Regions from separate parts of the Staphylococcus lloydii genome, predicted to be linked through region 4. Evidence: predicted binding sites of a transcription regulator. Region 4 holds the regulator's gene; each other region holds the start of a gene.
What was found. Region 4 encodes Rex, which represses fermentation and respiration genes when NADH is low (regulators of the CRP and FNR family bind a similar motif). Its sites were predicted from a motif close to TTGTGAAATATTTCACAA; they were not measured.
Positions count from the first base shown of each region.

Region 1: a site for Rex is predicted at 3,057-3,074, ahead of ISP08_RS08585 (cytochrome ubiquinol oxidase subunit I). Genes of this name have one in related genera too.
Region 2: a site for Rex is predicted at 2,639-2,656, ahead of qoxA (cytochrome aa3 quinol oxidase subunit II). Genes of this name have one in related genera too.
Region 3: a site for Rex is predicted at 3,031-3,048, ahead of ISP08_RS05465 (L-lactate dehydrogenase). Genes of this name have one in related genera too.

Region 1 covers NZ_CP064056.1:1,765,633-1,773,713, forward strand. The annotation lists gene ISP08_RS08575 (potassium channel family protein) at 1-579, opposite strand, end outside; gene ISP08_RS08580 (cytochrome d ubiquinol oxidase subunit II) at 658-1,683, opposite strand; gene ISP08_RS08585 (cytochrome ubiquinol oxidase subunit I) at 1,683-3,035, opposite strand; gene ISP08_RS08590 (glutaredoxin family protein) at 3,239-3,472, shown strand; gene ptsP (phosphoenolpyruvate--protein phosphotransferase) at 3,521-5,236, opposite strand; gene ISP08_RS08600 (phosphocarrier protein HPr) at 5,239-5,505, opposite strand; gene ISP08_RS08605 (DUF697 domain-containing protein) at 5,682-6,224, opposite strand; gene ISP08_RS08610 (class I SAM-dependent rRNA methyltransferase) at 6,282-7,451, opposite strand; gene auxA (lipoteichoic acid stability factor AuxA) at 7,661-8,081, opposite strand, start outside.
Region 2 covers NZ_CP064056.1:1,785,807-1,793,887, reverse strand. The annotation lists gene qoxB (cytochrome aa3 quinol oxidase subunit I) at 1-1,349, opposite strand, end outside; gene qoxA (cytochrome aa3 quinol oxidase subunit II) at 1,349-2,470, opposite strand; gene ISP08_RS08700 (immunoglobulin-like domain-containing protein) at 2,734-3,051, opposite strand; gene folD (bifunctional methylenetetrahydrofolate dehydrogenase/methenyltetrahydrofolate cyclohydrolase FolD) at 3,480-4,337, opposite strand; gene purE (5-(carboxyamino)imidazole ribonucleotide mutase) at 4,544-5,026, shown strand; gene purK (5-(carboxyamino)imidazole ribonucleotide synthase) at 5,013-6,140, shown strand; gene purC (phosphoribosylaminoimidazolesuccinocarboxamide synthase) at 6,140-6,844, shown strand; gene purS (phosphoribosylformylglycinamidine synthase subunit PurS) at 6,844-7,104, shown strand; gene purQ (phosphoribosylformylglycinamidine synthase subunit PurQ) at 7,104-7,775, shown strand; gene purL (phosphoribosylformylglycinamidine synthase subunit PurL) at 7,768-8,081, shown strand, end outside.
Region 3 covers NZ_CP064056.1:1,109,226-1,117,306, forward strand. The annotation lists gene ribB (3,4-dihydroxy-2-butanone-4-phosphate synthase) at 1-89, shown strand, start outside; gene ribH (6,7-dimethyl-8-ribityllumazine synthase) at 101-565, shown strand; gene ISP08_RS05455 (proline dehydrogenase family protein) at 832-1,833, opposite strand; gene ISP08_RS05460 (alpha/beta fold hydrolase) at 2,066-2,893, shown strand; gene ISP08_RS05465 (L-lactate dehydrogenase) at 3,071-4,018, shown strand; gene ISP08_RS05470 (transcriptional regulator, SarA/Rot family) at 4,173-4,574, shown strand; gene mnmM (tRNA 5-(aminomethyl)-2-thiouridylate-methyltransferase MnmM) at 4,687-5,247, opposite strand; gene mnmL (tRNA modification radical SAM protein MnmL/YtqA) at 5,244-6,197, opposite strand; gene ISP08_RS05485 (MDR family MFS transporter) at 6,304-7,482, shown strand; gene leuS (leucine--tRNA ligase) at 7,785-8,081, shown strand, end outside.
Region 4 covers NZ_CP064056.1:923,650-931,730, forward strand. The annotation lists gene rimI (ribosomal protein S18-alanine N-acetyltransferase) at 1-28, shown strand, start outside; gene tsaD (tRNA (adenosine(37)-N6)-threonylcarbamoyltransferase complex transferase subunit TsaD) at 21-1,049, shown strand; gene ISP08_RS04385 (VOC family protein) at 1,150-1,572, shown strand; gene ISP08_RS04390 (MutS-related protein) at 1,669-3,267, opposite strand; gene ISP08_RS04395 (ABC-F family ATP-binding cassette domain-containing protein) at 3,615-5,543, opposite strand; gene ISP08_RS04400 (redox-sensing transcriptional repressor Rex) at 5,699-6,340, shown strand; gene ISP08_RS04405 (YeeE/YedE family protein) at 6,578-7,672, shown strand; gene ISP08_RS04410 (sulfurtransferase TusA family protein) at 7,691-7,915, shown strand.

The DNA of each region.
Region 1 (8,081 bases), 840 kb from region 4:
TTCATTCGGATCAGGAGAAACTAATATATTTCTACCACGTTTAACGGCTATAATACTAATACCAAATTGAGCTCTAATATCCAATTCAATAATCGTTTTACCTGCCATTTTTTCACTTGCTTTGATTTCTACAATAGAATGCTCATCGGCTAATTCTAGGTAATCTAATACGCTCGCACTTGCTACGTTATGAGCAATACGACGACCCATATCACGCTCTGGATGAACAACTGTATCCGCCCCAATTTTATTTAAAATTTTCGCATGGTAGTCATTTTGTGCTTTAGCTGTTACTTTTTTAACACCTAGCTCTTTTAAAATAAGTGTCGTCAATGTACTAGATTGAATATTTTCACCAATCGCGACGATTACATGGTCAAAGTTTCTAATACCTAAACTTTTCATTACGGCTTCATCAGTTGTATCAGCAACTACTGCATGAGTAGCAATCTCACTATACTCATTCACACGTGCTTCATTACTATCGATTGCCATAACGTCCATATCTAATGCATTTAATTCTCTAACAATACTACCGCCAAAACGGCCTAATCCTATAACCACATACTCTTTATCCATATGCGTCCTCCATTAAAAAATAAAGGTGCGAAAAGGGTCACATTGTTAAACAATTTGCTAACCCTTCTCACCCTTTTGTTAATATTGAGACTTTTTGCCTTCAACATATTCTTTGTCGAAAACAAATAATTTCAATAATAATATTAACGATGGAATCAATAAAAGTAAACCACAAATAAATGCAATTGTTAATGCCATCGCCATACTATCATTTACCACTGCGTGCTCGAATTGCACTTGTGGATATAAAATATATGGGAGTTTACTAGCGCCATATCCGAAAAAGGCAAAGCCCATTTGGAATATGACCATGATAAATGCCCAACCATGTGCTTTTTTAAGTAGTGTTAATAACATAGCTACTATAAAGCAAATCAGACTGAGTAAGAATAACCACCAATAGTTAAGGACTGCTGATAGAAAATGCGTTTCATTTTGCACTCTTAATGATAAAAAGACAAATAAAGATATCGCAATCATCGGTGGTCCCCAGAAAAGGAACCAATATCTTAATAGTTTATATGCTCTAGTGTCTTTTGCTCTATCGGCATAAAATGTTAAAAATCCAGAAGATATATAAAGTACAGTTATGATTGCTAAAAATACTACTGACCAAGAAAATGGACTTAGTAATAATTCAGTCCAATTCAAGTCAAAACTTGAACCATGTTTAGTAATATATCCACCTTCTGAAATAGTCATTGCTGTGGCTAATGATGCTGGAATAAATAATCCTGTTAATCCATATAATACTAACCATGGTAGTTTTGAATCTTGACCATAGTTTTCAAATGCATAGAACGCACCTCTTATCGATAACAATACTAATGCAATGGATGCTGGGACTAATAATACTGTTCCAAAGTATAATGCTGATTCTGGGAAGAACCCTACCATTCCTACGAAAAAGAATACGAAGAATACGTTTGTTACTTCCCAGACAGGATTTAAATATCTAGAAATTAAATGATTTAATTTTTTATCTTGATTTGTAATCTTAGCATGTAATGCAAAGAAACCTGCGCCAAAGTCGATTGATGCAATAATAATATAGCAAAACAAAAATAACCATAAGACGATTATTCCAATATAAGAAAATATCATTACTGCTCACCTCTCTCTTTAGAAACTGCAGCAACATCTTTATAAGCAGGTTTATTTTTAAACATTCTTATTAGCACGTATGCCGATGTTACTATCAGTACAATATAAAGTAATGCAAACAAGATAGTAACAAACGTTAAACCACCGGCTTGCGTTGCAGCTTCTTTAACTTTTAAATAACCTCTAACAATCCAAGGCTGACGTCCCATTTCTGTTAAGAACCAACCAAACTCAATGGCTAACATCGCTGCAGGTCCAGTGAGTAATATACCGTATAGCATCGGTTTAGCATGCATGAAGCGTCGTAACTTTTTAAAGATAAGCGTCGCTACATAAGCTGCAGAAATGATGAAACAAAATACGCCGAGCGATACCATCAAGTCAAAGAAATAGTGTACGATGAGTGGTGGTAAGTCAGCTTTAGGAAAATCGTTTAAGCCTTTTACTTTAGTGTTTATATTATCGTCTGCTAAAAAGCTTAATAAGCCAGGTATTTTAATTGCACCTGTTACTTGTTGCGTGTGTTCATTAAGTGTACCGAAAAAGACTAAATCGGCTTTTGAACCCGTATCAAAATGCCATTCATAAGCTGCTAATTTTTCTGGTTGCACTTTGTGTAAAAATTTAGCCGATAAATCTCCAGCGAGCATTGAACCTAAAGTAAATACTAAGCCTAAAATCATCGTTACTTTTAGTGCTTTTTTATGATATTCTGCATCTTTACTAACTTTATTTTTCAACAATTTGAATGCCGCTACGGCTGCTAATATAAATGCCATTGTCATAAGTGCAGTAGCAACTACGTGAAATGATCTCACTAAAAATGATGCATTAAACATTGCTGCCCAAGGTTCAACATTTACCATTCTACCGTCTTTAACTTGGAACCCTGCAGGCGTGTTCATAAACGAGTTTACTGACGTAATAAACAATGCAGAGAATGAACCACCAATAATCACTGGTATACTTAAAATGACGTGTGTCCATTTACCTTTAAATCTATTCCAAGTATATAAATAAATACTTAAAAAGATAGCTTCAAAAAAGAATGCAAATGTTTCCATAAATAGTGGTAACGCGATAACGTGGCCACCCATTTGCATAAATGTCGGCCATAGTAGTGACAACTGTAATCCGATAATTGTTCCTGTCACAACGCCGACTGCGACAGTGATTGTATAACCTTTTGACCAACGTTTCGCTAATGCAGTATAGCTTGGATCATTCTTTTTAATTCCTAAGAATTCTGCAATTGCAAACATTAAAGGCATTCCAACACCAATCGTCGCAAAAATTATATGAACGGCTAGCGTCATTCCTGTGAGGAAACGCGCTATTTCTACTGAATCCATAAAATCACCTTTTTCCTGAATTTGTGACAAAAATCACAATATATTTTTATTATAACTCGCTGTTTTCATGGATGGAATTGTTATGGTTCATTTGAAAATTGACAAATTAATGACGTGTCACAGACAGTTCACAAACTTGATTTCTTATGTTGTATCTCTTATATTATGAAATAGTATTTCACTTTGAAAGGATTTTGTATTAAATGTCTAATGTTATTATCTATTCACAAAATGATTGTCCACCTTGCACGTTTATTAAAAATTATTTAACTGAAAAAAATGTTGATTATACTGAGAAAAACATTTCTTTAAACTCAACATATCGCAACGAAATGATAGATTATGATGCTTTTGCAACACCATTTATTCTTTTAAATAATGAGCCTATGTACCAAATTGACATGGACAAAATCAACGCTGAACTAAATATTGAATAAAAAAAGAAGTTTATTAAGTGCTACACTTAATAAACTTCTTTTAATTTACTATTTAGTATATTGTTTAACTAATGTTTGAACTTCTTCTGAAGTTGCTGCATTAATTGCACGATTAGCTAATTCTTGCATTTCAGACTGACTTAATTCTTTGATTTGACGACGTGCTTTCAAGATTGAAGTAGCACTCATAGAGAATTCATCTAATCCTAAACCTAATAATAATGGAATAGCAATTTCATCTCCAGCCATTTCGCCACACATACCAGTCCATTTACCTTCATTATGTGAAGCTTCGATTACTTGTTTAACTAAACGAAGAATCGCAGGGTTATAAGGTTGATATAAGTATGAAACACGTTCTGACATGCGGTCCGCTGCCATAGTGTATTGGATTAAGTCATTAGTACCAATGCTGAAGAAGTCAACTTCTTTAGCAAAGACATCTGCTAAAGCAGCAGTAGAAGGAATTTCTACCATGATACCTAATTCGATATCATCAGAAACTTCAACACCTTCTTGTTTTAAGTTTGCTCTTTCTTCTTCTAATAATGCTTTAGCATCGCGGAATTCTTGAATAGTTGCAACCATTGGGAACATAATATTCAATTTACCGTACGCTGAAGCACGCAATAAAGCACGTAATTGTGGTCTGAAAATATCTGGTTGATCTAGACATAAACGAATTGCTCTATAACCTAAGAACGGATTCATTTCGTCAGGTAAGTTTAAGTAAGGAAGTTCTTTATCGCCACCTACATCTAATGTACGCACGACAACTCTTTTACCTTCCATTGACTCAATTACTTCTTTGTATGCCTCAAACTGTTCATCTTCAGTTGGCAACTGGTCTCTACCCATGTATAAGAATTCAGTACGGTATAAACCAATACCTTCAGCACCATTTTCTAATACACCTTTAATATCGTTTGGCGTACCAATATTAGCTGCTAATTCTACATGATTACCGTCTAATGTTACTGACTCTTCATCACGTAACTTTTGTAAATCTTTTTTATCTTCAAAGAAACGTTCACGTTTATTTTGATAAGCGATAACTTCGTCATCAGTAGGATTAACAATAACTTCCCCAGTTAAACCGTCAACGACTATCATATCACCTTGTTGAACTTCATCAGTGATTGATTTAGTACCTACAACAGCAGCAATTTCCAAAGAACGACTCATAATAGCAGAGTGTGAAGTTCTGCCACCAATATTAGTAACAAAACCTTGTACAAATTCTTTATTTAATTGCGCAGTGTCTGAAGGTGTTAAATCATTACCAATTATAACAACGCTTTCATCAATCATACTAGGGTTTGGTAATTCAACGCCTAATAAGTTTGCTAAAATTCGTTTTCTCACATCGCGAATATCTGCAGCACGTTCTTTCATGTATTCATTGTCCATGCCTTCAAAGATAGCGATAAATTGGTCTGTAACTTCAGTTAACGCTGTAGGTGCATTAACCTGGTCATTTTTAATTTTGTCTTCGATTGGTTGAATTAACTCTGGATCATCTAAAACTAATAAGTGCGCGTCAAAAATAGCTGCTTTATCAGCACCTAAATTTTGTTCAGCATTATTTCTAATTTTAGTTAATTCAATTTTAGATGTATTGATAGCCTTTTGAAATTTTTCTACTTCAGCAGATGCATCAGCAATCTTCTCATTGTCGAATGATAAGTCTGGCTCAACTAGTAAATAAGCCTTAGCTATTGCCACACCATCAGAAGCAGCAATCCCCTTAATATAATTAGTCATAATTATTCAGTAAGTCCTTCTTTAGATAATACTTCTGTAATTGCATCAATTGCTTCTGCTTCATCGCTACCATCTACATAAATTGTGATTTCAGCATCTTTACCTACACCTAAACTCATAACACCCATAATAGATTTTAAGTTTACTTTTTTGCTATTGTATTCTAATTGAATATCAGAATCGAATTTTGAAGCAGTTTGTACAAGCATCGTTGCTGGACGTGCGTGAATACCTGTTTCATCAATAATTACGTAAGATTTTTGTTCCATATGTGTAAATCTCCTTCATATAGTTAGAATTGTTAGTTTATTATAAAACTTAACATAGTTTTATACGTTTACATTACCAAAAAAATTATATAAATTCAATTCGTTAAGCCCTAGACATGATAATAATCAGCGATTATTTCCCTGTTTTTTGAAAGCGCTACGACTTAAAAATTTCTTTATATTATTGAGCGAATTACTTTTTCGCATTTTTCTACGTGATCTTGCCCTATTTTTTTCATGAAATAATAACTAATTGACGCAGATATAGCTTGCCCTACTATAGGGAACCACTTTGTTTGTTTAGCAGCTGTACGTTTAGCCACATCTCTAATTACTACTTTCAATAAGGTACTAGACACTTTTCTACCAACGAATTGGCTCCCTTGAATTGCAGCAGCCGTATAAATACGTTCTTTTACATCATCACCTAAATTATTAACTTGCTTATGATCAACACCATAAATTTTATTAATATCTTCAATAATGTCTCTCATTAACTTCAAGTCCACACCAAAATCTAAACCTGGTATTGGTACAATGCTGACACTAGACGATAATATAGCTTTTTTTCTAATTAGTGCTTCTGCACGTTCTCTACGATTTGCAATTTCGTCATTAGTTGTTGGTAAATTATTTTTAGCATCAATTTCTTCAATATTTAATACTTTATTACCGAATTTATTAGTTAATTTATTTGTAACTTTATTTTTAATTCCCATTTTAATCTACTCCTCCATTTGTGCGCTTAATAATTTAAATACCCTTTTTTCAATAAATTATTTAATTTGCAAGAAGATAGCTTTTAAATATTTGGAAGGTTTGTAATGTGGATGTGTTTTGAAATCTTTAGGCAATCCCATGACTTCTATCAATTCATAATCTACATCGGCATTATCCAATGTATCATTAATTACTTTTTTAAATGCTTTGAGTGAGAATGTACTATTGTTCGTGCACAATAACAGATTGCCGTCTGGACCTAAAATATCTAATGCACCTAAAATTAACTTGTCATAATCTTTTGTAACAGAAAATGTTTTCTTTTTATTTCTAGCAAAACTTGGTGGATCGATTACAATCGTATCGTAAAAATGATCGTGACGACGTGCATAATTAAAGAAGTCAAAAGTATCCATTACATAAATATATTGAGATTTAGGATCAATGCCATTCAAACCAAAATTATCTTCTGTAAGACCACGTGAACGATTAGCTAAATCAACGCTCGTAGTACTATTAGCTTCATTAGCAGCTACAACTGAAAACGCACCTGTATAACTAAATAAATTTAAAACATCACGTTCTGTTGAGAATTTGTCTCTTAACTTTTTACGTACTTCTTTTTGGTCTAAAAAGATACCAGTCATTAAGCCATCATCTAAATTCACATTGTAAAAAGTATTGTTTTCTTCAATTACAATTGGGAATTCTGGAGCTTCACCCGTGACATAACCACCCGTTAACGTTTCATCTTTAAAACGCATTTTTTCATATATAGACGTATATTCAAATACCGCTTCAATTGCTTTCAATATTAAATATCTAAATTTGTAAATTCCTTTTGAATACCATTGAATTAAAAGATGACCGTTATAATTATCAATAGTTAAACCACCAACGCCATCACCTTCACTATTAAACAATCTAAATGCAGAAGTACCATCTAAATTATAAAAATAAGTCCTTTCTTCGTTTGCAATGTGAAATAAACGTTCAAAGTAAGACGCATTTATCTCTTCTTCTTTATCATAACTTAGTACCCAACCTATACCTTTATGTTGTCTACCAACATAACACGTTGCAATATACTCCTCTTTATTTGTCACTAAATAAAATAAATCCCCTTCTTTTAAATGGTCATGTGCGTATATATCGTCTTCTTCAATTAATGGATATTGATTATTATATTTAGTTTCTTTTCCTCTATTTAAAGTGGCTGTTTTCATAATTTGCCGACCTTTCTTTATATATAGTTTATAGCGCTTTTTATTTTAACATGTTGTTTACACTGTAGCACATCACAAATGTGAATATTTAATCTCTTAATTTCTACTAAAATGTAGCGTTTGTAACAACTTATAAACTTTAAAACACAAAAAAATACAACTTAATGGCCTCAATTACAAAACCATTAAGTTGCATTAATCTAATTATTTTAATGTCTTAGTTTGATTACAAATGAAACGATAACCGCAATTAACATGATAAATAGAATTGGCGTAATGAAAATAGATAACAACAATCCGTGAACCATGATATTTACAAATTCTGTAAGTAATTTAAAGAACAGCAAACTAATCATAAATAGCTGTAAATAATAAAATTTATCGCGTAAGAAATTAGTGAGTGTAGTTAAAATGTAAATAATAATTACAAACATTAATAATAGTAGTGTCACCCATTCAATCACATATTGTGTTTGAGAAATTTCCCATTCACCTGATACGAATAAACTATTTCTATTATTAAATTCAATCAATGTAAAGAATAATAGAACCGCACCACAAAATAATTCAACGTATGCAGTCTTCAACCATTTAGGCTTCTTCATCCAATTTGGTACGTCATCTTCTTGA
Region 2 (8,081 bases), 860 kb from region 4:
CATTTGTTAAGCGTTTCGTTTAATTTATAACCAGTCATCTTAGGATACCAGTAAATTAAACCGCCTAGACAAGCGAATACAACACCAGTTACGAGTGTGTAGTGGAAGTGTGCCACTAAGAAATACGTATTATGGTATTGGTAATCGGCTGCTGCCATTGCTAGCATGACACCCGTAACACCACCTAATAGGAAGTTAGGGATGAAAGCTAATGCCCAAAGCATTGGTGATTCGAATGATATTCTACCTTGGTACAATGTGAATAACCAGTTAAATAATTTAACTCCGGTAGGAATACCGATCATCATAGTTGTAATAGAGAAGAATGAGTTGATTAATGCACCATTACCCATTGTGAAGAAATGGTGAACCCAAACTAAGAAACTTAAGAATGCAATACCTGCTGTTGCCCATACCATACTTTGATGGCCGAATAATCGTTTACGAGCAAAAGTAGGGATGATTTCTGAATAAACACCGAATGCTGGCAAGATAACGATATAAACCTCAGGGTGCCCCCATACCCAGAAGAAGTTTGCCCAAAGCATTGGCATACCACCATGCGCAACTGAGAAGAATGCAGTGTCGAATATTCTATCAGTTGTGAATAATGCTAATGCAACAGTTAGTACTGGGAATGCCAAAATAACGATTAATGCTGTGATGAAAGTCGTCACAGTAAACATAGGCATTTCCATAAATTTCATTGTAGGTGTTTTACATCTAAGTATAGTAACAAAGAAGTTAATACCCGTCATTAATGTACCTAGACCAGAAATCTGAATGGCTATTAGATAATAGTTAACGCCTGGTCCCGGACTGAATTCACCTGCGAGTGGTGCATAGTTTGTCCAACCTGCAGCAGGAGAACCACCAACGATAAATGATAAGTTAAATAGTAACATTCCTGAGAAGAATAACCAGAAACTTACGTTGTTTAGTACAGGGAAGGCTACGTCTCGAGCACCAATTTGTAAAGGTACTACTACGTTCCATAATCCGAAGATAAATGGCATAGCCATAAAGATAATCATGATCACACCATGCGTACTAAAGATTTCGTTATAGTGGTTAGACTCTAAAAACTTATTGTCTGGTAAAGTTAATTGAGTACGAATTAATAGCGCATCAATACCACCACGTACGAACATTAATACAGCACAGATGATATACATAGCACCGATTTTTTTATGGTCAATAGATGTGAACCATTCTCTGTATAGATATTTCCATAATTTAAAGTACGTAATTACTGCCACTAACGCGATAATCATAAATGGCGCACCAATTTGTGCCATTGTGATCATCCAGTTACCGTGAACGAGTAATTGATCCCATGGAAAATTCATTAATGTCCACCTCCATGTTCATGGTCTTTTTTCTCAATTTCAGAAGCTTTTTTATCTTTAGCTCCTTTAGAGATTTTTTCCATTTCATCCATATTATGTGATTCGTCATCTTTGAATTCACTATCATATGGTTCGTTGTTGCCTAAAATCATTTTCTTCATACCATGACGTTCATAGTTAGCATTTGTAATTTGTGGTTTACGTTTTGGTTTGTCCGGTTTGCTTAAGACATCTTCTTTAATTTGTTTTTCACTATTAAAGTTAGGGTCTTTTTGTACGTAATTATAACGTTTATAAGCGTAGAATACGTACTCAGGATCAGCAGCCGGATCCACAAATGCCATGTGTGTACCACTGAATGTTAGATTTTTATTTTCAGTCGTAGGTAAAAGTTGCTTATCGAAAGTATCTTGATCTAATACTTTTTTCTTCTTAGCATCTTTAACCCAGTCTTTAAACTTGCTTTGGCTTACAGAATTTACGTCGAATGTTTGTCTAGCAAATCCTTCACCATTGAAGTTTGAGTTACGACCTCTAAACGTACCAGTCTTGTCCGCTGTTAACGTCCAATCCATAGTCATACCTGTCATAGCGTATTTTTGACCACCAAGTTGTGGAATCCAGAAACTTGTCATCATATCCATTGATTGAAGTTTGAATACAACCGGACGATCTTTAGGAATAGTTAAATGGTTAACAGTTTCGATTTTTTGATCAGGATAACTGAAGAACCATTTGTAACCAGCACTTGTTGCGTAAACTACAAGTGGATCATCCTTTTTCTCTGGTGGTTTTTCATATTGATACAATGATTTGACCGTAGGGATTGCTAAAGCAACAACAATTATAATTGGAACAATAAACCATATTGCTTCGATTAATGAATTGTGATGCATCTTACCAGATTCTTTATTATTTCCTAATCTATATTTGATTAAGAATAAAGCGAACATGATAAGTACAACAGCAATGATTACAAGCATGAAGATAATTGAATAAATAATCAAAAACTTCGAGTCGCTTGCCATTGGCCCTTTTGGGTTTAAAACTTCTACATTAGAACAACCACTAAGTAAAATTAGTGAGCCAAATAGTAGAAGCAAAGACTTAAATTTTGACACTTTTTTTGACCTCCTAATACTACAATTGTAGGGCTTACCATCAATTTTAAGATATTCCGCAATATTTACAAGTGTTTGTGAGAAAAAAATTATTGTAAAATTAAAATAACCCCAACAGAATCAACGTCTGGTGGGGGATGAAAGATTTGTTAAAATTATGTGTACATTTTGTGAAAAACGTCAAAATTGATAGAAACGTGACAAAAGCCATCAATCCATTGATAAACGTTATCAATTAGAGTGTTTCACAAAGTTTATGTATATTACTTAACTTCAATATAGCGCACAGATTTTTCTATTGCACCATTTGAATCTTGAACCTTATATTCTACTTTGTATTTACCTTCTTTATTTGTATCGACATAGCCGTTGACTTTAATTTTATCTGTTAGGTCGCCATCCTCTTTATCAAAAGCATGTACACCATTTAATAAGTTATAATCGTTTCCTTTTTTTACAATAGTGTCTTTAGCACCTTTTATTTCTGGAATTGAATTATCTGTTGCTTCGGCATTTAAATTAGGAGTTACTAAAGTTGCAGAGACTCCGATAGCTGATAATGATTGTAATAATTTATTCATGACGTTTACCTCCGTATGAAAACTGACCTTATGTTTAAATTAACTATAGCCTATTTTTATATATAAGACATCGTACTATGGTCCTAAAATCATCTTAGAAGGTAAAGTTTAGTTTATTATTAGAATCTAGTAAATACATTTAACAAATTTTTAACAAAATAAGATGCCCAATTAATATAATTGAAAGGACTAGTGTTATAAACAAGTATCTGCTCATTTATCTCTATATGATAGTAAATGATAATTGAATTCCATATTATATGGGAAAAATAGGATACAGTGTTATAAAACTAAGAAAGCAGCGCAAGCATATTCAATTAAATACAAGCGAATAAAAACGTCAATTTCTATATTCTTTCAATAGAAATTGACGTTTATTTAGTCAAAGTAATTTTTCTCGGAATCGGTGCTATAGAGCAGGCGAGGATTTATTTAATCCCTCTACGCATTTTTTCAGCTAATAAAGTATTATTAAGTACCATTGTGATCGTCATTGGACCTACGCCTCCAGGTACAGGTGTGATGGCGCCAGCAATTTCTTTTACGTCGTCATAATCAACGTCGCCTTTTAATTTGCCATTTTCGTCAGGTGTATTACCGACATCGATGACTACAGCACCTTCTTTAACATCATCTTTTGATACAATACCGGGTTGACCCACTGCACTTACAATAATATCTGCATTTTTAAGATGACTTTGCATGTCCTTAGTTTTTGAATGCATTATTGTAACTGTAGCATTTTTTTGTAGTAACAATTTATAAATAGGTTGTCCCACAATATGACTGCGACCAATGATAACTGCTTCTTTACCCTCGATGTCAATGTCTGCGTGGTTTAATAATTCCATAATACCTAGTGGTGTACATGGTACAAAAGTTTGTTCATCTATATAAAGTTTACCAATATTTGTTGGATGGAAACCATCAACATCTTTATCTGGATTAATTGACTCGATTATTTTTTGTTCACTAACTTGTTTTGGTAAAGGAACTTGGACTAAGATACCACTTACGCTGTCATCCTCATTTAAACGTTTTAGTTCGTTTAAGACTTCTTCTTCTGACGTAGATTCATCTAAATGTACGATTTCTGAAATCATACCAAGTTTTTCGGCAGCTTTCTTTTTAGAATTAACATAGCTTTGGCTTGCGCCATCATTACCTACTAAAATAACTGATAATTTAGGAGTAAAACCTTGCTCTTTCAATGACTCAACTTCTTCTTTTAACTTCTGTCTATAGTCTTGCGCAATTTGCTTACCATCTAATATTTTGGCAACCATTATATAATTCCTCCTTCAAATAACAAACTTTATCTTAACTTTATAACATAAAAAGCTGTTAATTATAAGCAAAAAACGTAAATTCAACACAAAATTTCTTTGAAAGTTCGATTTTTGATTGAAAATACATAACTTTGTTGTTATGCTATATCTGTAATATACATCTTCAGGTACTAACATTTCAAATTTTTGAAAGGGTGTTCAGATTGAAAGTGGCAGTAATTATGGGTAGTTCATCTGACTGGGAAATTATGCAAGAGAGTTGCAAAATGCTCGATACTTTTGAAATACCGTACGATAAAAAGGTTGTTTCAGCACATCGTACGCCTGACTTAATGTACGATTTTGCCAATAATGCACGTCAAAATGACTATGACGTTATTATTGCAGGCGCTGGAGGAGCGGCACATTTGCCGGGAATGGTTGCTTCAATGACTACCTTACCGGTTATAGGTATTCCTATTGAGTCTAAAAGTTTAAAGGGCTTAGATTCATTACTTTCTATAGTACAAATGCCGGGAGGTATACCTGTGGCAACGACAGCGATTGGCAAAGCAGGTGCTAAAAATGCCGGTATACTTGCAGCCAGAATACTTAGTATTAATAATCAACAAGTTGAACAGAATTTAATGCAATATAACCAATCTCTAGTGGAGAAAGTGGGGGAAATGCAGCGTGAAATTGACTAACTTACATTTCGGAGCAACGATAGGTATTATCGGAGGCGGCCAATTAGGTAAAATGATGGCGCAATCAGCTCAAAAAATGGGCTATAAAGTTATTGTTTTAGACCCAGATAAAGCATGTCCTTGTCAATATGTAGCACATGACTTCATAAATGCGAACTATAATGATATTGATGCATTAAATGAGTTAGGACGTCGTTCAGACGTGATTACATATGAATTCGAAAATATTTCTGCACCGCAATTAAAAGAACTTGTTACTAAATATAATATTCCGCAAGGATATGAAGCGATTGAGCTGTTGCAAGATCGTTTAACTGAGAAACAAACATTGCAACAGGCAAATACACAAATTGTTCCTTTTTTACGTGTTTCTTCTGAAGATGAACTTGTTCATGCAATTGAAACACTCGACTATCCATTTATCCTTAAAACAAGATTTGGGGGTTACGATGGCAAGGGTCAAATATTAGTGAAAGATAATACTTTCTTAGATGAAGCGCGTCAACTTATAGCGCAACAAGAATGTGTTGCAGAACAATATTTACAGTTAACTCAAGAATTATCTTTAACTGTCACGATTGGTAATAATCAAAGTGTTACTTTTTTCCCGTTACAAGAAAATGAACATAGACAGCAAATTTTATTTAAAACTGTGGTGCCTGCACGTTCTGACAAAGAACAAGAAGCAAGAAATGAAGTTAATAAAATAATAAATCAGATACATTTTATAGGAACGTTTACTGTAGAGTTTTTTGTCGATCAACAAAATAATTTGTATGTAAATGAAATAGCTCCTCGTCCTCACAACTCAGGACATTATTCAATTGAAGCATGTGATTTCTCGCAATTCGATACACATATATTAGCCATAACGGGTCAAGTTTTACCTACAGATATTACACTACTAAAACCTACTATTATGATGAATTTATTAGGAAAAGATTTGGATTTACTTGAGACTAAATTTAGTACAATGCCTGAGTGGCATGTACATATTTATGGCAAAGTAGATAGAAAGCCTAATAGAAAAATGGGGCATTTAACAGTGCTGACTAATAATATAGAAGAAACCGAATCAATGTTAATCAAACAGTTTGAAGGGAGAAACAACTAATGTCGTTGTTATATGAAGGAAAAGCTAAGAGAATTTACGCTACAGCAGAAGAAGATATTTTAAGAGTAGAATACAAAGATGAAGTAACGGCAGGTAATGGTGCTAAAAAAGATGTGATTGAAGGTAAAGGGCGATTGAATAATCAAATTACTTCGAATATTTTCAATTTTCTTAAATCTCAAAACCTAAATAGCCATTTTATCGAACAAATTTCAGAAACTGAACAACTTGTTACTGCAGTAGAAATTATACCTTTAGAAGTCGTAGTTAGAAATATTGCTGCTGGTTCAATTACTAAACGTTTAGGTTTTGAAAAAGGGCAAATATTTGAACAACCATTGGTCGAGTTTTTCTATAAAAATGATGATTTAAATGACCCTTTAATTACAGATGACCACGTAAAACTATTAAATATTGCAAATGATACTCAAATAACTCAATTAAAAAATGAAGCTTTGGAAATTAATAATAAATTAATTCAATTAATGGACAAAATGGAACTACGTCTAGTTGATTTCAAAATAGAATTTGGAATTACAAACGCAGGCGACATTATATTAGCAGATGAAATTTCTCCGGATACTTGTCGTATTTGGGACAAATATAGTGACACAAATTTTGATAAAGATGTGTATCGAGAAGACAGAGGCTCAATTATTGAAACGTATCAAACATTTTTAAATAAATTGGAGGCATTAGCATAATGAAAACTATTGAATTGCATATTACGTTACAACCACAAGTGTTAGACACACAAGGACAAGCACTTAATCGTGCGGTACATGACTTAGGCTATACGCAAGTTAACGATATTAGAGTAGGTAAATTATTGTATATGACAGTAGACGAAGCAACTGATGAAGCAGTACATAATGTAGTCGTTACTTTAAGTGAAAAATTATTTGCCAATACCGTAATCGAAGAATATAGCTACAAAGTGGTTGAAGAAGGAGAGAAAGCCTAATGAAATTTGCAGTATTGAAATTTCCAGGATCTAATTGTGATCGTGATATGTACAATGCGGCTGTTAAATCAGGTGTTGATGTCGAATATGTGGACTATCGTGAAACTTCTTTAAATGGGTTTGATGGTGTATTAATTCCTGGTGGATTTTCATTTGGTGACTATTTGAGATCAGGCGCAATGGCTAGTGTAGCGCCTATCATTACGGAGGTTAAACGTTTAGCTGACGAAGGTAAACCTGTTTTAGGTGTTTGCAATGGCTTCCAAATTTTGACTGAAATTGGTCTTTTACCTGGCGCATTATTACATAATGACGCACATATATTTGTGAGTAGAAACGAAAGGTTAAAAGTTGTTAACAATCATACGCGTTTTACAAATTTATATGAGTTAAATGAAGAAGTTGTCTATCCTGTTGCTCATGGAGAAGGTCATTACTACTGTACACAAGCTATGTATGATGAGTTGCAAGAAAATAATCAAATTATTTTAACTTATCATGACAACCCAAATGGCTCTTATAAAGATATAGCAGGTATTGTAAATAAACAAGGTAACGTTTGTGGCATGATGCCTCATCCTGAAAGGGCATTAGAACAAATATTAGGTACAGACAGTGGTATTAAATTGTTTGAGGCAATGGTTAATAGTTGGAGGGAACAAAATGTCTAAATTTATCGAACCAAGCGCAACTGAAATTAAAACAGAACAATTGTATAAAGATGTAGGTCTTAGCGATCAAGAATACAGTAAAGTTTGTGACATTTTAGGCAGAGAACCAAATTTTACTGAATTAGGTATCTTTTCGGTGATGTGGAGTGAGCATTGTTCATATAAACATTCAAAACCATTTTTGAAACAATTTCCAACTACTGGGGAACACGTATTAATGGGGCCAGGTGAAGGTGCAGGCGTTGTAGATATCGGTTATGATCAAGCAGTTGTTTTTAAAGTTGAATCCCATAACCATCCATCGGC
Region 3 (8,081 bases), 190 kb from region 4:
CTAAAAGAATAGAATTGATTGTGCCTGAAAATGAACACAATCATGACTATATGACAACTAAGAAAAATAAAATGGGTCATTTACTATAGGAGGAAAAATTATGAATTTTGAAGGTAAATTAATAGGAACAGATTTGAAAGTTGCGATTGTAGTAAGTCGTTTTAACGATTTTATTACGAATAGATTATTAGATGGTGCTAAAGACACGTTAGTTAGACACGAAGTACCAGAGGGTAATATAGACGTTGCATATGTGCCAGGTGCATTTGAAATTCCATTAGTTGCTAAAAAGTTAGCACAAAAAGGTGAATATGATGCAGTCATTACTTTAGGCTGTGTTATCAAAGGATCTACATCTCATTACGACTATGTTTGTAATGAAGTATCAAAAGGTGTATCGAAAGCAAATGACGTAGCGGATATTCCAGTTATTTTCGGTATTTTAACAACTGACAATATCGAACAAGCTGTTGAAAGAGCAGGAACTAAAGCAGGTAACAAAGGTTCTGAAGCGGCAGTAAGTGCAATTGAAATGGCAAACTTATTAAAAACGATTAATGCATAATTAAAAGATAATGCCGAGAAGACAAATTGGCTGATAAGCAAAATGAACGTCAATTTCTATTGAAATTTTGTAGAAATTGACGGTTTTTTATATTTAGTGATATCAAGAGATAGCCAAAAATTTTGCTATGACTTGTGAAAAATACACGGCAAAATTTTGGAATGATAAAAAACAGAGAGCGCAACCATTTTGGATGCGCTCTCTTATTTCATAAATAGCAATCAAAATTATAGACTTATTTTTCAGATATGCTGTAATAGCTATTGTTATTTTTTGCTAAATTTAAATAATGCTACAATACTGCTAACTACTGCCAATGTACCACCTAAAATTAGTCCTAATTTTTTAAGCATTTGAGGACTAGTAAATTCTTTATAAGCTAAGACTAAGTTTTGAGGTCTTTCTGCTAATCTACGCATGAAATAGCTAAACCAATCATCACCAAAAGGTACATATATACAGAAGTTATAACCTTCTTTGGCAATTTCTTCCGCTAGTTCTGATCTAAAACCATATAACATTTGGAATTCATATTGTTCTTTTTCGATATGATTGTCTTTAACGAATTGTTTAACGTGATTTATAATAGCGTCATCATGTGTTGCGATAGAAGTTACATGGTTACAATTTAATAATCGCTTTTCGATTATATCTATGTAATTTTTGTCTATTTCTTCTTTGGTTTGGTAGGCAATAAATTCATTTTCTTTATAAGCGCCTTTGACTAAACGTAAACGTAAATCAGGATATTTATCTATTAAAGCTTCAGCCCTAAATAAATAGGCTTGAATTACTGTTCCTACATTTTTAAATTCACCTTTTAAACGGTCAACGGTTTGGATTACTCCAAATAATGATTCATATTTTTCGGTATCTATGTTTATATGCATATTATTAAATTCATTTGCTTTTAATAATATTTCTCTTAAATTTTTATAAGCGAGGTCTAAATCGAACTCTGCACCTAATTGACTAATTTTAATAGACATATGTGCATCTAAATTATGGTCATAAATAGCATACATAACTTCTAAAATTCGATCTTTAGCTTGAATTGCTTCACCTTCATTAGCAACATATTCACCTAAATTATCTACTGTAACAACGATTCCCTTGTCGTTGAGTCGTCGTATCGTTTCCAATAACATTGGAATTGTGTTGCCAGCTACTACTTTTTTTGCACCAAACATGGGTCCTAATTTTTTCGCAGTAGCGTTTAAAAATTGACTATTAGATAAAGCAATAAAGAAATCTTTCACGATTGGCATTTTCATTCCTCCTAACAATAACTCTATTTATAATAGTGTATCATGAATTTAATAGGGAAGAAAACGTTCACAAATATTTATTATACTAATTATATAACATATTACACAATATTGGATAATTTGACTATAACAGAAATGATTGCCTTGATTACGGGATAAAAAATGGTAATTTAGAGTAATTATTTGATACAATTAAGATAATGAAATATTACGAGAAGGAGAAGTATACGATATGTGGAAGTGGGAAACTGAAAACGAAGCCAAAGGTGTAATTGTAATCGTACATAACATGTTAGAACATACTGGTAGATATGCCTATTTAATAACTATGCTTCGTCGTAATGGATATCACGTAATTATGGGTGATTTACCAGGCCAAGGCCAAACTTCACGTTCCAATAAAGGTCAAATTAAAAACTTTGATGTATATCATGAAAATGTCTTGGAATGGATAAAGATTGCAAACGAATATAAAATTCCAACGTATGTTATTGGTGTCGGTTTAGGTGGGTTAATTATGCTAAATCTACTCGAACGTGTGGAAGTTCCAATAGAAGGCTTAGCATTAATTTCTCCGATATTAGAATTCAAAAAAAGTGGAAAATCACGTAAAGATAAAATAGTCGCTAACGTTAGTAATATTGCAAAAGATACACGTTTTAAAGTAGGCATCGATGCCAATGATCTAACGCGTAATGCAGAAGTAATCGAAGAAACTTTAGAAGACCAATTAATGTTAACTAAGGTAACCTATCATTGGTATAAACAAGTCTGTGAAGTAATGAAAGAAACCGTAACACACCTAACAGATATCGATAAAATACCATTATTATTAATGTATGGTACTGAAGATAAAGTTGCTGATACTAAACTTATGGAAGAAATTAAAGCAAAAGTGAAGTCTGATGAACTATACTTTAAAGCATGGGAAGGTTTATATCACGAAGTGCACAACGAACCCGAAAGAGATGAAGTAATGCGTTATATACTGTCATTTTTAAATAATAGTTCTAGTGCAATGGGCTTTATTATAGATGACGAAAATAACGTGAATAACTAGTTGCATTGTAGATTGAACATTAAATAGCTGTGATATTATTATTGCTTATTTTAATGTTCAATCTTTTTTAATAAAATATTATGTGAAAAAAATCACAAAAACTATTGTGTTCTGTTTGAGAAAGTGCTAAATTAACATTGTGAAAAAAATCACAAATAAAATGATAGGTGTGATCTTATGGAATATACAAAAAGTAACAAAATAGTTTTAATAGGTGACGGAGCGGTAGGTTCCAGTTATGCTTATACATTAGTAACTCAAGGGATTGTAGACGAATTATCAATTATAGATGTAAATGAAGAAAGAGTTGCGGGTGATATTCAAGATTTAGCGCATGCCTCTGCATTATGTGCTAAAAAGACCAATTTAAAAGTTGGCACTTATGAAGATTGTGCTGATGCTGACATCGTAGTGATTACAGCTGGCGTTAATCAAAAACCTCATGAAACGAGATTAGATTTGGTGACAAAAAATACCGAAATATATAAAGATATTATCTCTAATATTATGGCACATAATTTTTCAGGTATATTTATCATAGCAACTAATCCTGTAGATATTATGACTTATGTGACAAAGAAACTTTCTGGTTTTCCTAAAGAAAAAGTGATGGGTTCAGGCACGGTGCTTGATAGTGCACGTTTTAGACATGAATTAGCGCTATTAACTGGTATTGCTCCTACTAATATAGATGCACAAATTATTGGTGAACATGGTGATTCTGAATTGGCTGTATGGTCCAACGTACAAATTGCTGGACAATCTTTAGATAAATATAGAACACATTATCCACTAACTGAAAATGAATTAAACCAAGCATATATTAATACTAAAGAAGCTGCATATCATATTATTAAAGCAAAAGGCGCGACATGTTATGGTATTGCCATGGCCTTAACAGAAATCACAGTTGCCATTTTAAGTAATCAAAATAAAGTTTTGACAGTTTCAAGCTATTTAGAAAATAATGATGTATATATCGGGGTGCCAACGTTAATAAATAGAAATGGCGCAATGCAAATATATGAAGTTGTGTTGAATAGTATGGAAGAACAACAATTTAAAGATTCCATATTAATTTTAAAAGATACTCTTAAAAAATTAAGTAATTACTTTATTGCATAATCCTTAAAATAATTTTAAAATGTGTATAAGATTAATTTTAATAAAAAATGTAATTTTTAATAAATGTTAAGTTTACGTCTATTAAAAATTTGTGCATTGATTTAAAATTAATTTTACATGTTTTACTATATATTTTTTATATGGGGGAATTGTTATGGGGAAGGCGATAGATAATAAGGTTGCAAATGTCTTGAATTTGAACCAAATTTTAGAGGAAATTGAAGCTATTTTCAAAAGCATTAAGAAAGAATATAAAATGTCTAAAGAAGAGATTTTAATCTTACTTACGCTCTGGAAAGAAGGTTCAATGACTTTAAAGCAAATGGATGAATTTGTACACATCAAATCATATAAACGTACACGTACGTATAATGATTTAGTTGAGAAGAAGTGGATTATAAAAGAGAGACCTCAAAACGATGAACGTACAGTTATTATTCATTTTAACGACAAGTTAGAAGATGAAAGGGAACATCTTTTAAACTTTATCATTGGTGAAATTAATTCGAGAAAAGCAAGTTTTCAGGAAAGTTTAACTGCCATTTTAAACTTATAGGAAAATAAGCGATTTTGTAACGAAGAATTAAACATAACAGCCTATTTATGCATAAAGTCATAAATAAAAAGATTGTTATCACATGAAGTGATTACAATCTTTTTCTGTTTATTTAACGTTTTTCTATTGCACAAATAAAAGGCGGGTCATTTTGTTGGTTAATAAATTGGTATTGCAGTACATGCGCAACTTGTTGATCCATTGAAGTTAAGAAATTAAGCACTTGGTCACGTTCAATTTTCCCCTCATCATGTCCGGGATAAATAACTAAAATAATTATGCCTTCCGTTGCTAATAACTTAAAAATACGCTCTATGGCGGAAATTGTACTTGCCGGTTGAGTAACAATTTGTTTGTCGCCTTTAGGGAGGTAGCCTAGATTAAAGATTGCTGCATCTACATACCCATGGTAAGAATTAGGAATATACGCTTGGGCATTATCATGACTGTCATGTATAAGTGTAACATTGTCAAAGTCTTTGATTTTAGCAGAAGTATTCTCAATGGCTTGTTGTTGTATGTCAAACGCATATACTTTACCGTTTGGTACTTGTTGCGCTAAAAATAAAGTGTCATGTCCATTACCGCAAGTAGCATCTATAACAATACTTTGATCGGTTATATGTTCTGATAATAAAGTTTTAGCATAAGGTAAGATTCTTGTTAGTTTCATACGTGGTGTACACTTTCAAAGTGTTTACCTTGATAAGAATTACGACGTGCAAGTTCATTATCAATTTCATTTAATACTTCCCATTTGTTGACACTCCACATAGGTCCAACCATTAAATCAATCGGACCATCACCAGTGATTCTATGTACAATCATTTCAGGTGGTATTAATTCTAATTGATCACATACTAGATTTGTATATTCTTCTTGAGACATAAACTCAAGCATACCTTTGTCGTATTGTTTAACCATTGGTGTACCTTTTAATAGGTGTAGTAAATGTATTTTAATACCTTGTACATCCATTTGAGCTACTTCTCTAGCAGTTTCCATCATCATGTCATAGTCTTCGCCAGGTAATCCATTAATAATATGTGTACAAATATTTATATTATATTTTCTTAATTTAGCGATACCTTCATAATACGTCTGCATGTCATGAGCACGATTAATTAAATCAGACGTTTTTTGGTGTACTGTCTGTAAGCCTAATTCTACCCATAAATAAGTACGTTCATTTAATTCGGCTAAATATTCTACTACATCATCAGGTAAACAGTCTGGTCGAGTAGCAATAGATAATCCTACGACGCCTTCTTCTTTCAATGCAGCTTCATATTTTTCACGTAAAACTTCGACTGGGGCATGTGTATTTGTAAAAGCTTGGAAATATGCAATATATTGTCCGTCACTCCATTTTTCATGCATTCTGTCTTTAATTTGTCTAAATTGCACTTCGATTGGATCAGCACGATTACCAGCAAAGTCGCCACTACCTGCTGCAGAACAAAATGTACAGCCACCGTGAGCAACAGTACCGTCTCTATTTGGGCAATCAAAACCACCATCTATAGCGACTTTAAATATTTTTTGTCCAAATTTATTTTTTAAGTGGTAATTCCATGTATGATATCTTTTATCTTCGAATGCGTAAGGGAAAAAATTACCCATTTAACATTTTCCTTTCTAAAATCATTATAGTTAAAGATTTTAACATATTTTGTGTTATATTGTTTACTGTAGTTTTAGAAAAATTAAAAGTAGAGGGGCTTTTAATATGAATATGCCTAGATCAGTATGGTGGTTAGTTATTGGTATGGCATTAAATATAACTGGCTCAAGTTTTCTATGGCCATTAAACACAATTTACATGAATCACGAATTACATAAAAGTTTAACAGTAGCAGGTTTTGTGCTACTTATTAATTCGTTTGGTATGGTAATTGGAAATTTATTAGGTGGTACGTTTTTCGATAAATACGGAGGCTATCGAACAATTATGACGGGGACAGTCATCTGTTTGATCAGTACCACATTACTGAATTTCTTTCATGGTTGGCCATGGTATGCGGTTTGGTTAGTTTGTCTAGGCTTTGGTGGTGGCTTAATAATTCCTGCAATTTACGCTATGGCCGGGGCAGTTTGGCCTAATGGTGGTAGACAAACATTTAATGCTATTTATTTAGCTCAAAACATAGGTGTAGCACTTGGTGCTGCATTAGGTGGTTTCGTTGCAGAAATTAGTTTTAATTATATTTTTATTGCAAACTTAATTATGTATGTATTATTCGCATTTGTAGCTGTGTTTAACTTCAATATTGAGCTAGAAGTTAAAGTTAAACCAAATGAAACATTTAAAATATTTTCAAAACAATATAGACCACAGTTTATCTCGTTATTGTTGTTATGTTCGATGTTTATCATTTGTTGGATTGCATATATTCAATGGGAAAGTACAATTGCGTCATTTACACAACACTTAAATATTTCGATGAGACAATACAGTTTATTATGGACAGTAAATGGCATATTAATATTAGTCGCACAACCATTTATTGCCCCAATTATTCGACTGTTAAAAGGAAACTTAGTTCACCAAATGTTCGTCGGCATAGTCATATTTATGTTGTGCTTTTTCGTTACAAGCTTTGCCGAGCAATTTTCAATTATGATGATTGGCATGGTCATCCTTAGTCTAGGCGAAATGTTTGTCTGGCCAGCAGTACCGACAATCGCAAATAAATTGGCGCCACACGGTAAAGAGGGATCCTTCCAAGGCTATGTCAATTCAGCTTCCACGGTAGGGAAAGCATTAGGGCCTTTACTAGGTGGTGTCATCGTTGATACTTTCAATATCAGTGCGATGTTTATTGGCATGATAGTATTGCTATTTATAGCGCTAATATTTCTTTATGTTTTTGGCAAAAGTTTCTATCGAAAAGATGGTGCTTCTTAATTGTTATCATAACAATTAAGGTTAATTTTTCTACTTGAAAATCGTCAGGTTTTACAATATTATTAATAGAGTATAGGAGTAGTAACTTATCAAACTTTTCTGCAGAGAGCTAGGTTGGTGTGAACTAGTGTTAAGTTTTAAGTGAACTTACCAATCGTAAAAATTGATTTTATAAATAACATCTCTAACTATTTAATTAAGTGAGTGCACTTTTAAAGTGAACGAGGGTGGTACCGCGGCTAATGTCGTCCCTTTAATATGCTAAATAGTTTGAGGTGTTCTTTTTATGAATAGGAGGAAACATTGTGAATTATAATCATAATGATATTGAAAGAAAGTGGCAACAATATTGGGAAGAAAATAAAACATTTAAAACGAGCGATAATTTCGGTCAAAAGAAATTTTATGCGCTAGATATGTTCCCGTATCCATCTGGTGCTGGTTTACACGTAGGACACCCAGAAGGTTATACAGCAACTGACATCGTTTCTCGTTATAAAAGAATGCAAGGTTATAATGTGTTACACCCTATGGGCTGGGATGCATTTGGTTTGCCAGCTGAACAGTATGCATTAGACACTGGTAATAATCCAAGAGCC
Region 4 (8,081 bases):
AGTGATGTGGGTGAATTTAAATGACTAACGAAACATTAATTTTAGCTGTTGAATCAAGTTGTGATGAAACGAGCGTCAGTGTGATAGAAAATGGCACAAAAATTAAAAGTAACATTGTTTTAAGCCAAATAGAAAGTCATAAAAGATTTGGCGGTGTCGTACCTGAGGTGGCAAGTAGACATCATGTGGAAGGCATTACAACCACAATTGATAATGCATTAAATGAAGCACAAGTAACTATGGAAGATATCGATGCTGTAGCAGTTACTCAAGGACCTGGGTTAATAGGGGCGTTATTAGTAGGTATTAATGCTGCTAAAGCTTTAGCTTTTGCTTACGATAAGCCATTGATACCTGTACATCACATTGCAGGCCATATCTATGCTAATAATTTAGAAGATGGTATGAATTTTCCATTAATTGCACTTATCGTTTCAGGTGGTCATACTGAACTTATTTATATGAAAGACCATTTAAGTTTTGAAATTATCGGAGAAACTAGAGATGATGCGGTAGGTGAAGCCTACGATAAAGTAGCACGTACGCTAGGTTTAAATTATCCTGGTGGTCCACAAATAGATCGTTTAGCCAGTACGGGTAATGATACGTATAACTTTCCACGAGTGTGGTTAGAAAAAGAGAGTTACGATTTCAGTTTTAGTGGATTAAAAAGTGCAGTAATTAACGTGTTGCATAATCAACGACAAAAAAATCAAACAATTGTAGATGCTGATGTAGCTACAAGTTTCCAAAATAGTGTAGTGGAAGTATTAGTAGGAAAAGCAATACAAGCATGTGAAGCTTATGACGTTAATGAATTAATCGTAGCAGGTGGCGTAGCTAGCAATAGTGGTTTACGTAATGAACTTACTCAAGCATGTGAAGCTAACAATATTCATTTAGCTATCCCTTCAGCTAAATTATGTACTGATAATGGTGCGATGATTGGTGCAGCTGCCCATTATTTATATTTAAATAACGTCAGAGCAAATATGGATTTAAATGGTGATAGTGGTTTAGATTTAGAATATTTTGTTGATGAAGTCTAATAAAAATAATCAACATGAATGGCAATTTTTTCTGGAAAAAAGGGTATTCATATGACTAGTGATATTTAGTTAGATTATTTTTGGAAGGAGATAACATTCAATGAAAGCAGTACAATATTTTAATTTTCAAAATAGCTTAGCCGCATTAAATTTTTATGAGAAACATTTAGGCGCAACAAACATTAACCGTGTAGGTGGAGACCACGAAATGTTTAGGGATTTACCGGAAGAGTATCAAGTGGATGCTGATTTTACAATGAATGCCGCTTTTGAAATTTTAGGAGAAACATTTTACTGTAGCGATACAATGAAAAATAAAAAAATCGATAACAGTGGAGCAATCGTAGTGTTTAATTTTGATTACAACAATGAAGAAGAACGTGAAAAAGCAATTGCATTCTTCAATAAAGCTGTTGAAGGTGGTTGTGTGGCGACAATGCCACTAGATAAAACAGAATGGTCCCCATTATACGGTCTTTTTAATGATCCGTTTGGTGTCACTTGGATGATTAACGCAGAATAAATTAAGTTTTAAATGAAGTAATGAGGTCGAGACATGATTAGATGTCCGACCTCATTTTTGTATTGAGCAGGTTTAGCAAAGAGAGAAAAGATTATATTATTTTCCTATAACATTGCGTTTTGCACGTTCATAAATAAAATGTGGAAATTTAGTGATACGTAATAATTCAATCGCATTACGTGTATCAGCTTTTCCGTTTTTGATAGTAAAGTCGAAATGGATTTCATTATCCATAATAGATTCATTAAAGTGATAGTTGTGATACTTGTCCTTCAATAAATCTGCTAATTCGATATCATGTGTAGCTGCAATAATTGTGAATTGCTCTGAGTCATCGAGATAAGATAAGACAGATTCAGAAGCGGCGATTCGTTCTGTCGTGTTAGTGCCTTTAAATATTTCATCAATAAAACAATATACGTTTTGATTCTGTGGAATTTCAAAGAGACGATTAATTGATTTTAATTCAGTCATAAAATAACTATCACCAGAAGTTATGCTATCCTGATTAACCATAGCAGTATAAATTAAACCAGGTTTATATACGAAGTGCTGAGCCGTAGTAGTATTAACACTTTGGGCTAATAATAAATTTACGGCTAAAGCTTTCATAAATGTTGATTTACCGGAAGCGTTAGAGCCTGTAAGCAACATATTAAAGTCTAAAGTTAAACTATTTGGTACCGCACCGTTAAGAAGTGGGTGTACAAGCTCGTCAAAGGCTACCTTATCCTCTGTCGTTGTTTCTGGTACAGAATAAAAGTCTAGGCTTTTTCTCCATAATGCAACAGAATAATGATTATCTAGCATGGCAATATAGTCATAACAGGCAAGTACTTCGTTTTCATATCGTTTAAAGCTCGATTGAATTAAATGGAATAGAAAATAATCGGTCATTAAAAGCATTTTAATAAATCCTATAACCGTGAAGGCATCATTATCGGTAGAAGCCTTGCCTAAAAGCCAACTAAATCGACGCGCTACAATAAAATGTTTAAAATCTACATCAATGTCTGGTAACTCCTCGGAGTTACTTAATTTATAAGCTTTATTGACAACAGTTGAATTATAAAACATTGAATTTAAATCGTCTATATAAGTTCTTTTTAACATGCCACTTAAGGCCATATTATATATACAAACTAAGAACAGTAACATAATCCCCAAACCAGTGTTAAATAAAGTAATAATTATCGCTATTAAAGGCAAGTATGGAGCAAGCATATAAAAATTGTTACGTTTTACTGGCTGAAGTTGATCCGGAAAAGTTGGATAAATAGATTTTCCAATTTTAGCCAAGTGATAAGCGACGAAATTTCGGGTACTATTATTCTCATTAAACACGTGGAATAGTTTTTCGTTATTAATTTTTTTCATATGTCTCAATGCACATACTAAACGCATTTCACCAATAGCTGTAAAGTTAAAGTTCATCACACCAAATAATTTTGGCATATCTAAATCATTCCAAGTTTTATCGTCAATTAATGAATATGTATCATAATCATCTTTGTATAATTCATATTGATAATCGTGGCGGCTATTAGGTCTTGTAAATTTTTCTAAAGGTTTGATGTTGTCCCATAATGTGGGTAGTTCATTTTTAAGTCTAATGTTATTGACGGTTTCGGTAATGATAACTAATAAAATACTAGCTACGATTAACGCGAGTATGAGCCAAAGAATTGTTGGCATGGTATAACTGCTCCTTTTTATGTCTAGTCTATATGTTAATTGTGTCATTGATTATATTTAGGCGCAAGGCTATATGAAATTTATATTAATATGAATGTCAATAGGGAACGTGCGTACTTATTAACAATCAGTGTATAAACTGTGGATAAGTTATGGAAAAAGCTGTGGATTAGGTTGAATAAGCAAAAATATGGTAAATATAAAGTAACATATTACTTGTGGATAACTAGGATAACTTTGTGGATAGCCTTTATTAGCGTAATTAAGATGTGAATAAAAAAGTTAATGAAAAAAAGTAGAGAAAATGAGTTATCTCATTTTCTCTACTTTTTAATGTACACTATATGTTAAGATTCTTGTAATTTTTCCCATTCATTTATAGCATGTTCTAATTTATGTTCGGTCTCTTCTTTTTCAAGTGCAAGTTCATTGGATTTTGATGGATCGTTGTATATTTCTGGTGTTAATAATTGTGCTTCTATTTCAGTGATTGTGTTTTCGTAGTTTTCGATATCGCTCTCATATTGCGCTATTTTACGTTCTCTTTGGCGCTGTTCCTTTTTTTGTTCTTTTTGAGATAGATAAGAATTTGTATTGTTGCTTTCTTGGGACGATTGGTTACGTGTATGTTCAAGATTTGATTGTTGTGCAGCGAGTGCATGTTTTTCGGCGATTTTATCTAAATAATACTGATAGTCACCGATATATAAAGTACCTCCTGCGCTATCTAAATCAAATATTTTATTAGCTAATTGGTTAATAAAGTAACGATCATGTGATACGAAAATAATCGTGCCATCAAAATCTTGCAATGCTTGTTCTAGCATTTCTTTCGAATCAATATCTAGATGGTTTGTGGGTTCATCTAGGATTAAAACGTTATTACGCTCTAACATTAATAACGCAAGTTGGAGCCTTGCTTTTTCGCCACCTGATAAATCGTTAATAATTTTCTTCACGTCTTCTTGAACGAATAAGAAGCGGCCAAGAACGGCTCTAATGTCTTTTTCATTCATAGTAGGATATTGGTCCCACACATAATCGAGAATCGTTTTAGTAGATTTAAATTCGGCTTGCTTTTGATCATAGTAACCGATTTTTAGATTGGCCCCAGTTGTTATTTCTCCTGCTAATGCGTGTTGCTTTTCAGCGATGGTTTTAATAAGCGTTGATTTTCCTATACCATTTGGGCCAATAATTGCGATGTGATCACCTTTAGTTATTTCTAAAGAGATAGGATTAGTAATCGGTTCTTCATAACCAATTTTCAACTGATTAATATGAAAAACGTCATTACCCGTATTTCGATCAAAGTCAAAAGTAATATTTGCGCTCCGAGCATCAATAAGTGGTTTATCTATGGTTTGCATCTTTTCTAAAGTCTTGCGTCTACTTTTGGCCATACCTGAAGTAGAGGCTCTAGCAATATTTTTATCGACAAATGTTTCAAGCTTTTTAATCTCTGCTTGTTGTTTTTCGTATTCTTGCATTCGTTTTGCATAATATTTGTCACGTTGTTCGATAAATTGTGCATAATTCCCTTGATAATGTTGGACGTCACCTAAAGCTACATCATAAATTTGATTAACAATTTTATCTAAGAAGTATCTGTCATGGCTGATAATAACAATAGCACCTTTAAAATAGTTCAAATAACCCTCTAACCATTCTGTTGTTTCCATATCAAGATGGTTGGTAGGCTCATCTAATAATAGTAAATCTGGTTCACTTAATAACATTTGTGCTAATGATAAACGAGTCTTTTGACCACCACTGAAATCATTAATAGGGCGATCAAAATCCGCTTCATCAAAGTTTAAACCATGCAATACTGTTTTTATTTTACTTTCATATTGATAGCCTTCTAGTTGTTCAAATTGGTTGGATAGGCTTTCATACTTTTCAAGATGCGCTTTATAGTCATCACTATCAAAATCATCTGCATGTTGAGCCAACCAATCCGTTTCATGATTCATTTGTTGTCCTAATTTTTTTATATGTTCGAATGGTTTAGACATTTCTTGAATAACTGTGGAAGTTGTATTTAAAGTCATTTGTTGAGTTAAATAACCCAATTTTAAATTTTTGATTTTTGAAATATGCCCAGAATCATATCCTTCTACACCGGCAATAATTTTCATTAATGTCGATTTTCCAGCACCATTTCTACCAACAATACCAATACGTTCACCCGTCTTAATTTCTACATTTACATCGTTAAAAATGTCTTCGCCATCGAAAGATTTTGATATATCGTTTAGTTGTAATAATATCATGTTTTGTGCACCTCACTAATAGTTCTATTTTACCGTATATAGGTGTTAGATAAAACTACGATTGTTTATTTTTCTATTTTATTCATGTATAATATTGTGGTAATTGCTTACATTTATAGCTTTGTATATTTTCGTAATAATAGGGGGACTTAATTTTGGCTCATCAAAGTGATAAAATTCCTCGTGCTACATTAAAGCGTTTACCTTTATATTATAGGTTTGTGAATACTTTAAAATCAAAAGGCATAGATAGAGTGAATTCAAAAACGATTAGTGAAGGTCTAAATATAGATTCAGCAACTATTCGTCGAGATTTTTCATATTTTGGAGAATTAGGTAAAAAAGGATATGGCTACAACATTGATAGTTTATTGAATTTTTTTAAACATGAAATAAATGAAAATAATGAAATAAAAATTGCTATCGTTGGTGTTGGTAATCTAGGTAAAGCATTATTAAATTTTAATTTTTCCATACATGATGAAATGACAATAACAGAAGCCTTCGATATACGTGAAGATGTTATAGGAACCAAAGTTGGCAATGTTACGGTTAAGCATTATAACGATATAGCAACTATATTAAAAGAAGAAGAAATCGATGTTGTTATTTTAACCACAACTGAAAATGCTGCACAACAAGTAACGGATCAACTCGTACAGACAGGTGTGAAAGGCATATTGAATTTCACGCCAACAAGAGTTCATGCACCAGGAGACGTACAAGTTCATCATATTGATCTAGGTATAGAATTACAATCTTTACTTTTCTTTATGCGCAACTATGGGGATAAATAAATATTAAAGTTACCTTATGAGATAGTATCTGGCTGACATTATCTCATAAGGTAACTTTTTTTAGTTTTAAAACGCTGGGTTTATTAAATAGCAGATTAAAAGATGTTAAGTGTTCAATTTCTGTATATAAAAAAATCTCGATTACAATATTATTACAAATAGCTCAATGCCCTTGAAAAGCATGATAAAATCTAATATTATTATTCTTATTAATTTAATCGGAAAAGAGGGATTTATTTGACGTGGTTAGTCATTAGTGGGCTCATCGTAGGAGCTTTATTAGGTTTTGTTATGCAACGTACACGCTTTTGTTTAGCAGGCGGTTTCCGAGATATGTATATACAGAAAAGCAATAAAATGTTTTATGCCTTATTAATAGCTATTTCTGTACAAAGCATTGGATTACTTTTATTAACGTCTACAGGTGTTGTTACTATACCTACTGAATCATATCCTATCATTGGAACAGTTATAGGTTCATTTATTTTTGGTGTAGGAATGATATTATCAGGAGGGTGTGCGACAGGTACTTGGTACCGCGCTGGTGAAGGTTTAATAGGTAGTTGGATCGCATTAGTATTTTATGGATTTACTGCAGCAGTTACCAAATTCGGCTTACTATTACCTGTAATGGATAAAATTAATAAGCCGACAAACGTTAACGCGAGTATGGCACAAACGACTGGAATCCCTATGTGGGTTTGGGTTTTATTATTAGTAATTATAACAGTGTTTTTTGTAACTAAAACATTACGTAAACCAAAAGTTGCGGTACCAACTTTAAAACGTAAATTTACAGGCGTACGTTATTACTTATTCGAGAAAAAATATCATCCTTTCGTTGCTGCTATCGTAGTTGGTCTAATTGCATTATTAGCTTGGCCAGCAAGTGAAGCAACAGGCAGAATGGATGGTTTAGGTATTACAACGCCTTCAGCTAACTTAATACAATTTTTAATTAGTGGTGACGTAAAATTACTAGACTGGGGTGTATTTTTAGTTTTAGGTATCTTCTTTGGTTCTTATATTGCAGCTAAAGGAGCAAGAGAATTTAAATGGAGATTGCCAGATAAAAAGACAATAAGAAATAGTGTATTCGGTGGTATGTGTATGGGCTTTGGCGCATCAGTAGCCGGAGGTTGTTCCATCGGTAACGGTTTAGTATCAACTGCCACAATGTCATGGCAAGGCTGGATTGCCTTAGCTTCAATGATTTTAGGTGCATGGTTTATGAGTTACTTTATTTTTATTAGACCTATGAAAAAAGCTCAAAAAGCACAAAGCGCTTCAACAAATAGCGCTCACTTAAGTGGTCAAACACAAACAACGTAATAGAGAGGAAGATAAATTATGGTACATGAATTAGGCACAGTAGGAATGGTATGCCCATTCCCATTAATAGAAGCTCAGAAAAAAATGGTTACTTTAGATAATGGAGATGAATTAAAGATTGATTTCGACTGTACGCAAGCTACTGAAGCAATCCCTAACTGGGCTGCTGAACAAGGATATCCAGTAACGAACTACGAACAATTAGATGATGCATCTTGGACTATCACAATTCAAAAAGCATAAACAAAATTAACTCGGTTATTTATAATAGCCGGGTTTTTTATATCTAAGTATGTCTTTAGACTTAGTAAGATGGTAAACTATAAATTAAAAGTTTCATATTTCATAGCTAAAGCTAAGACGTATAAATATATAAAATTTTATTTTTTGCAACATAATCAATTTATCG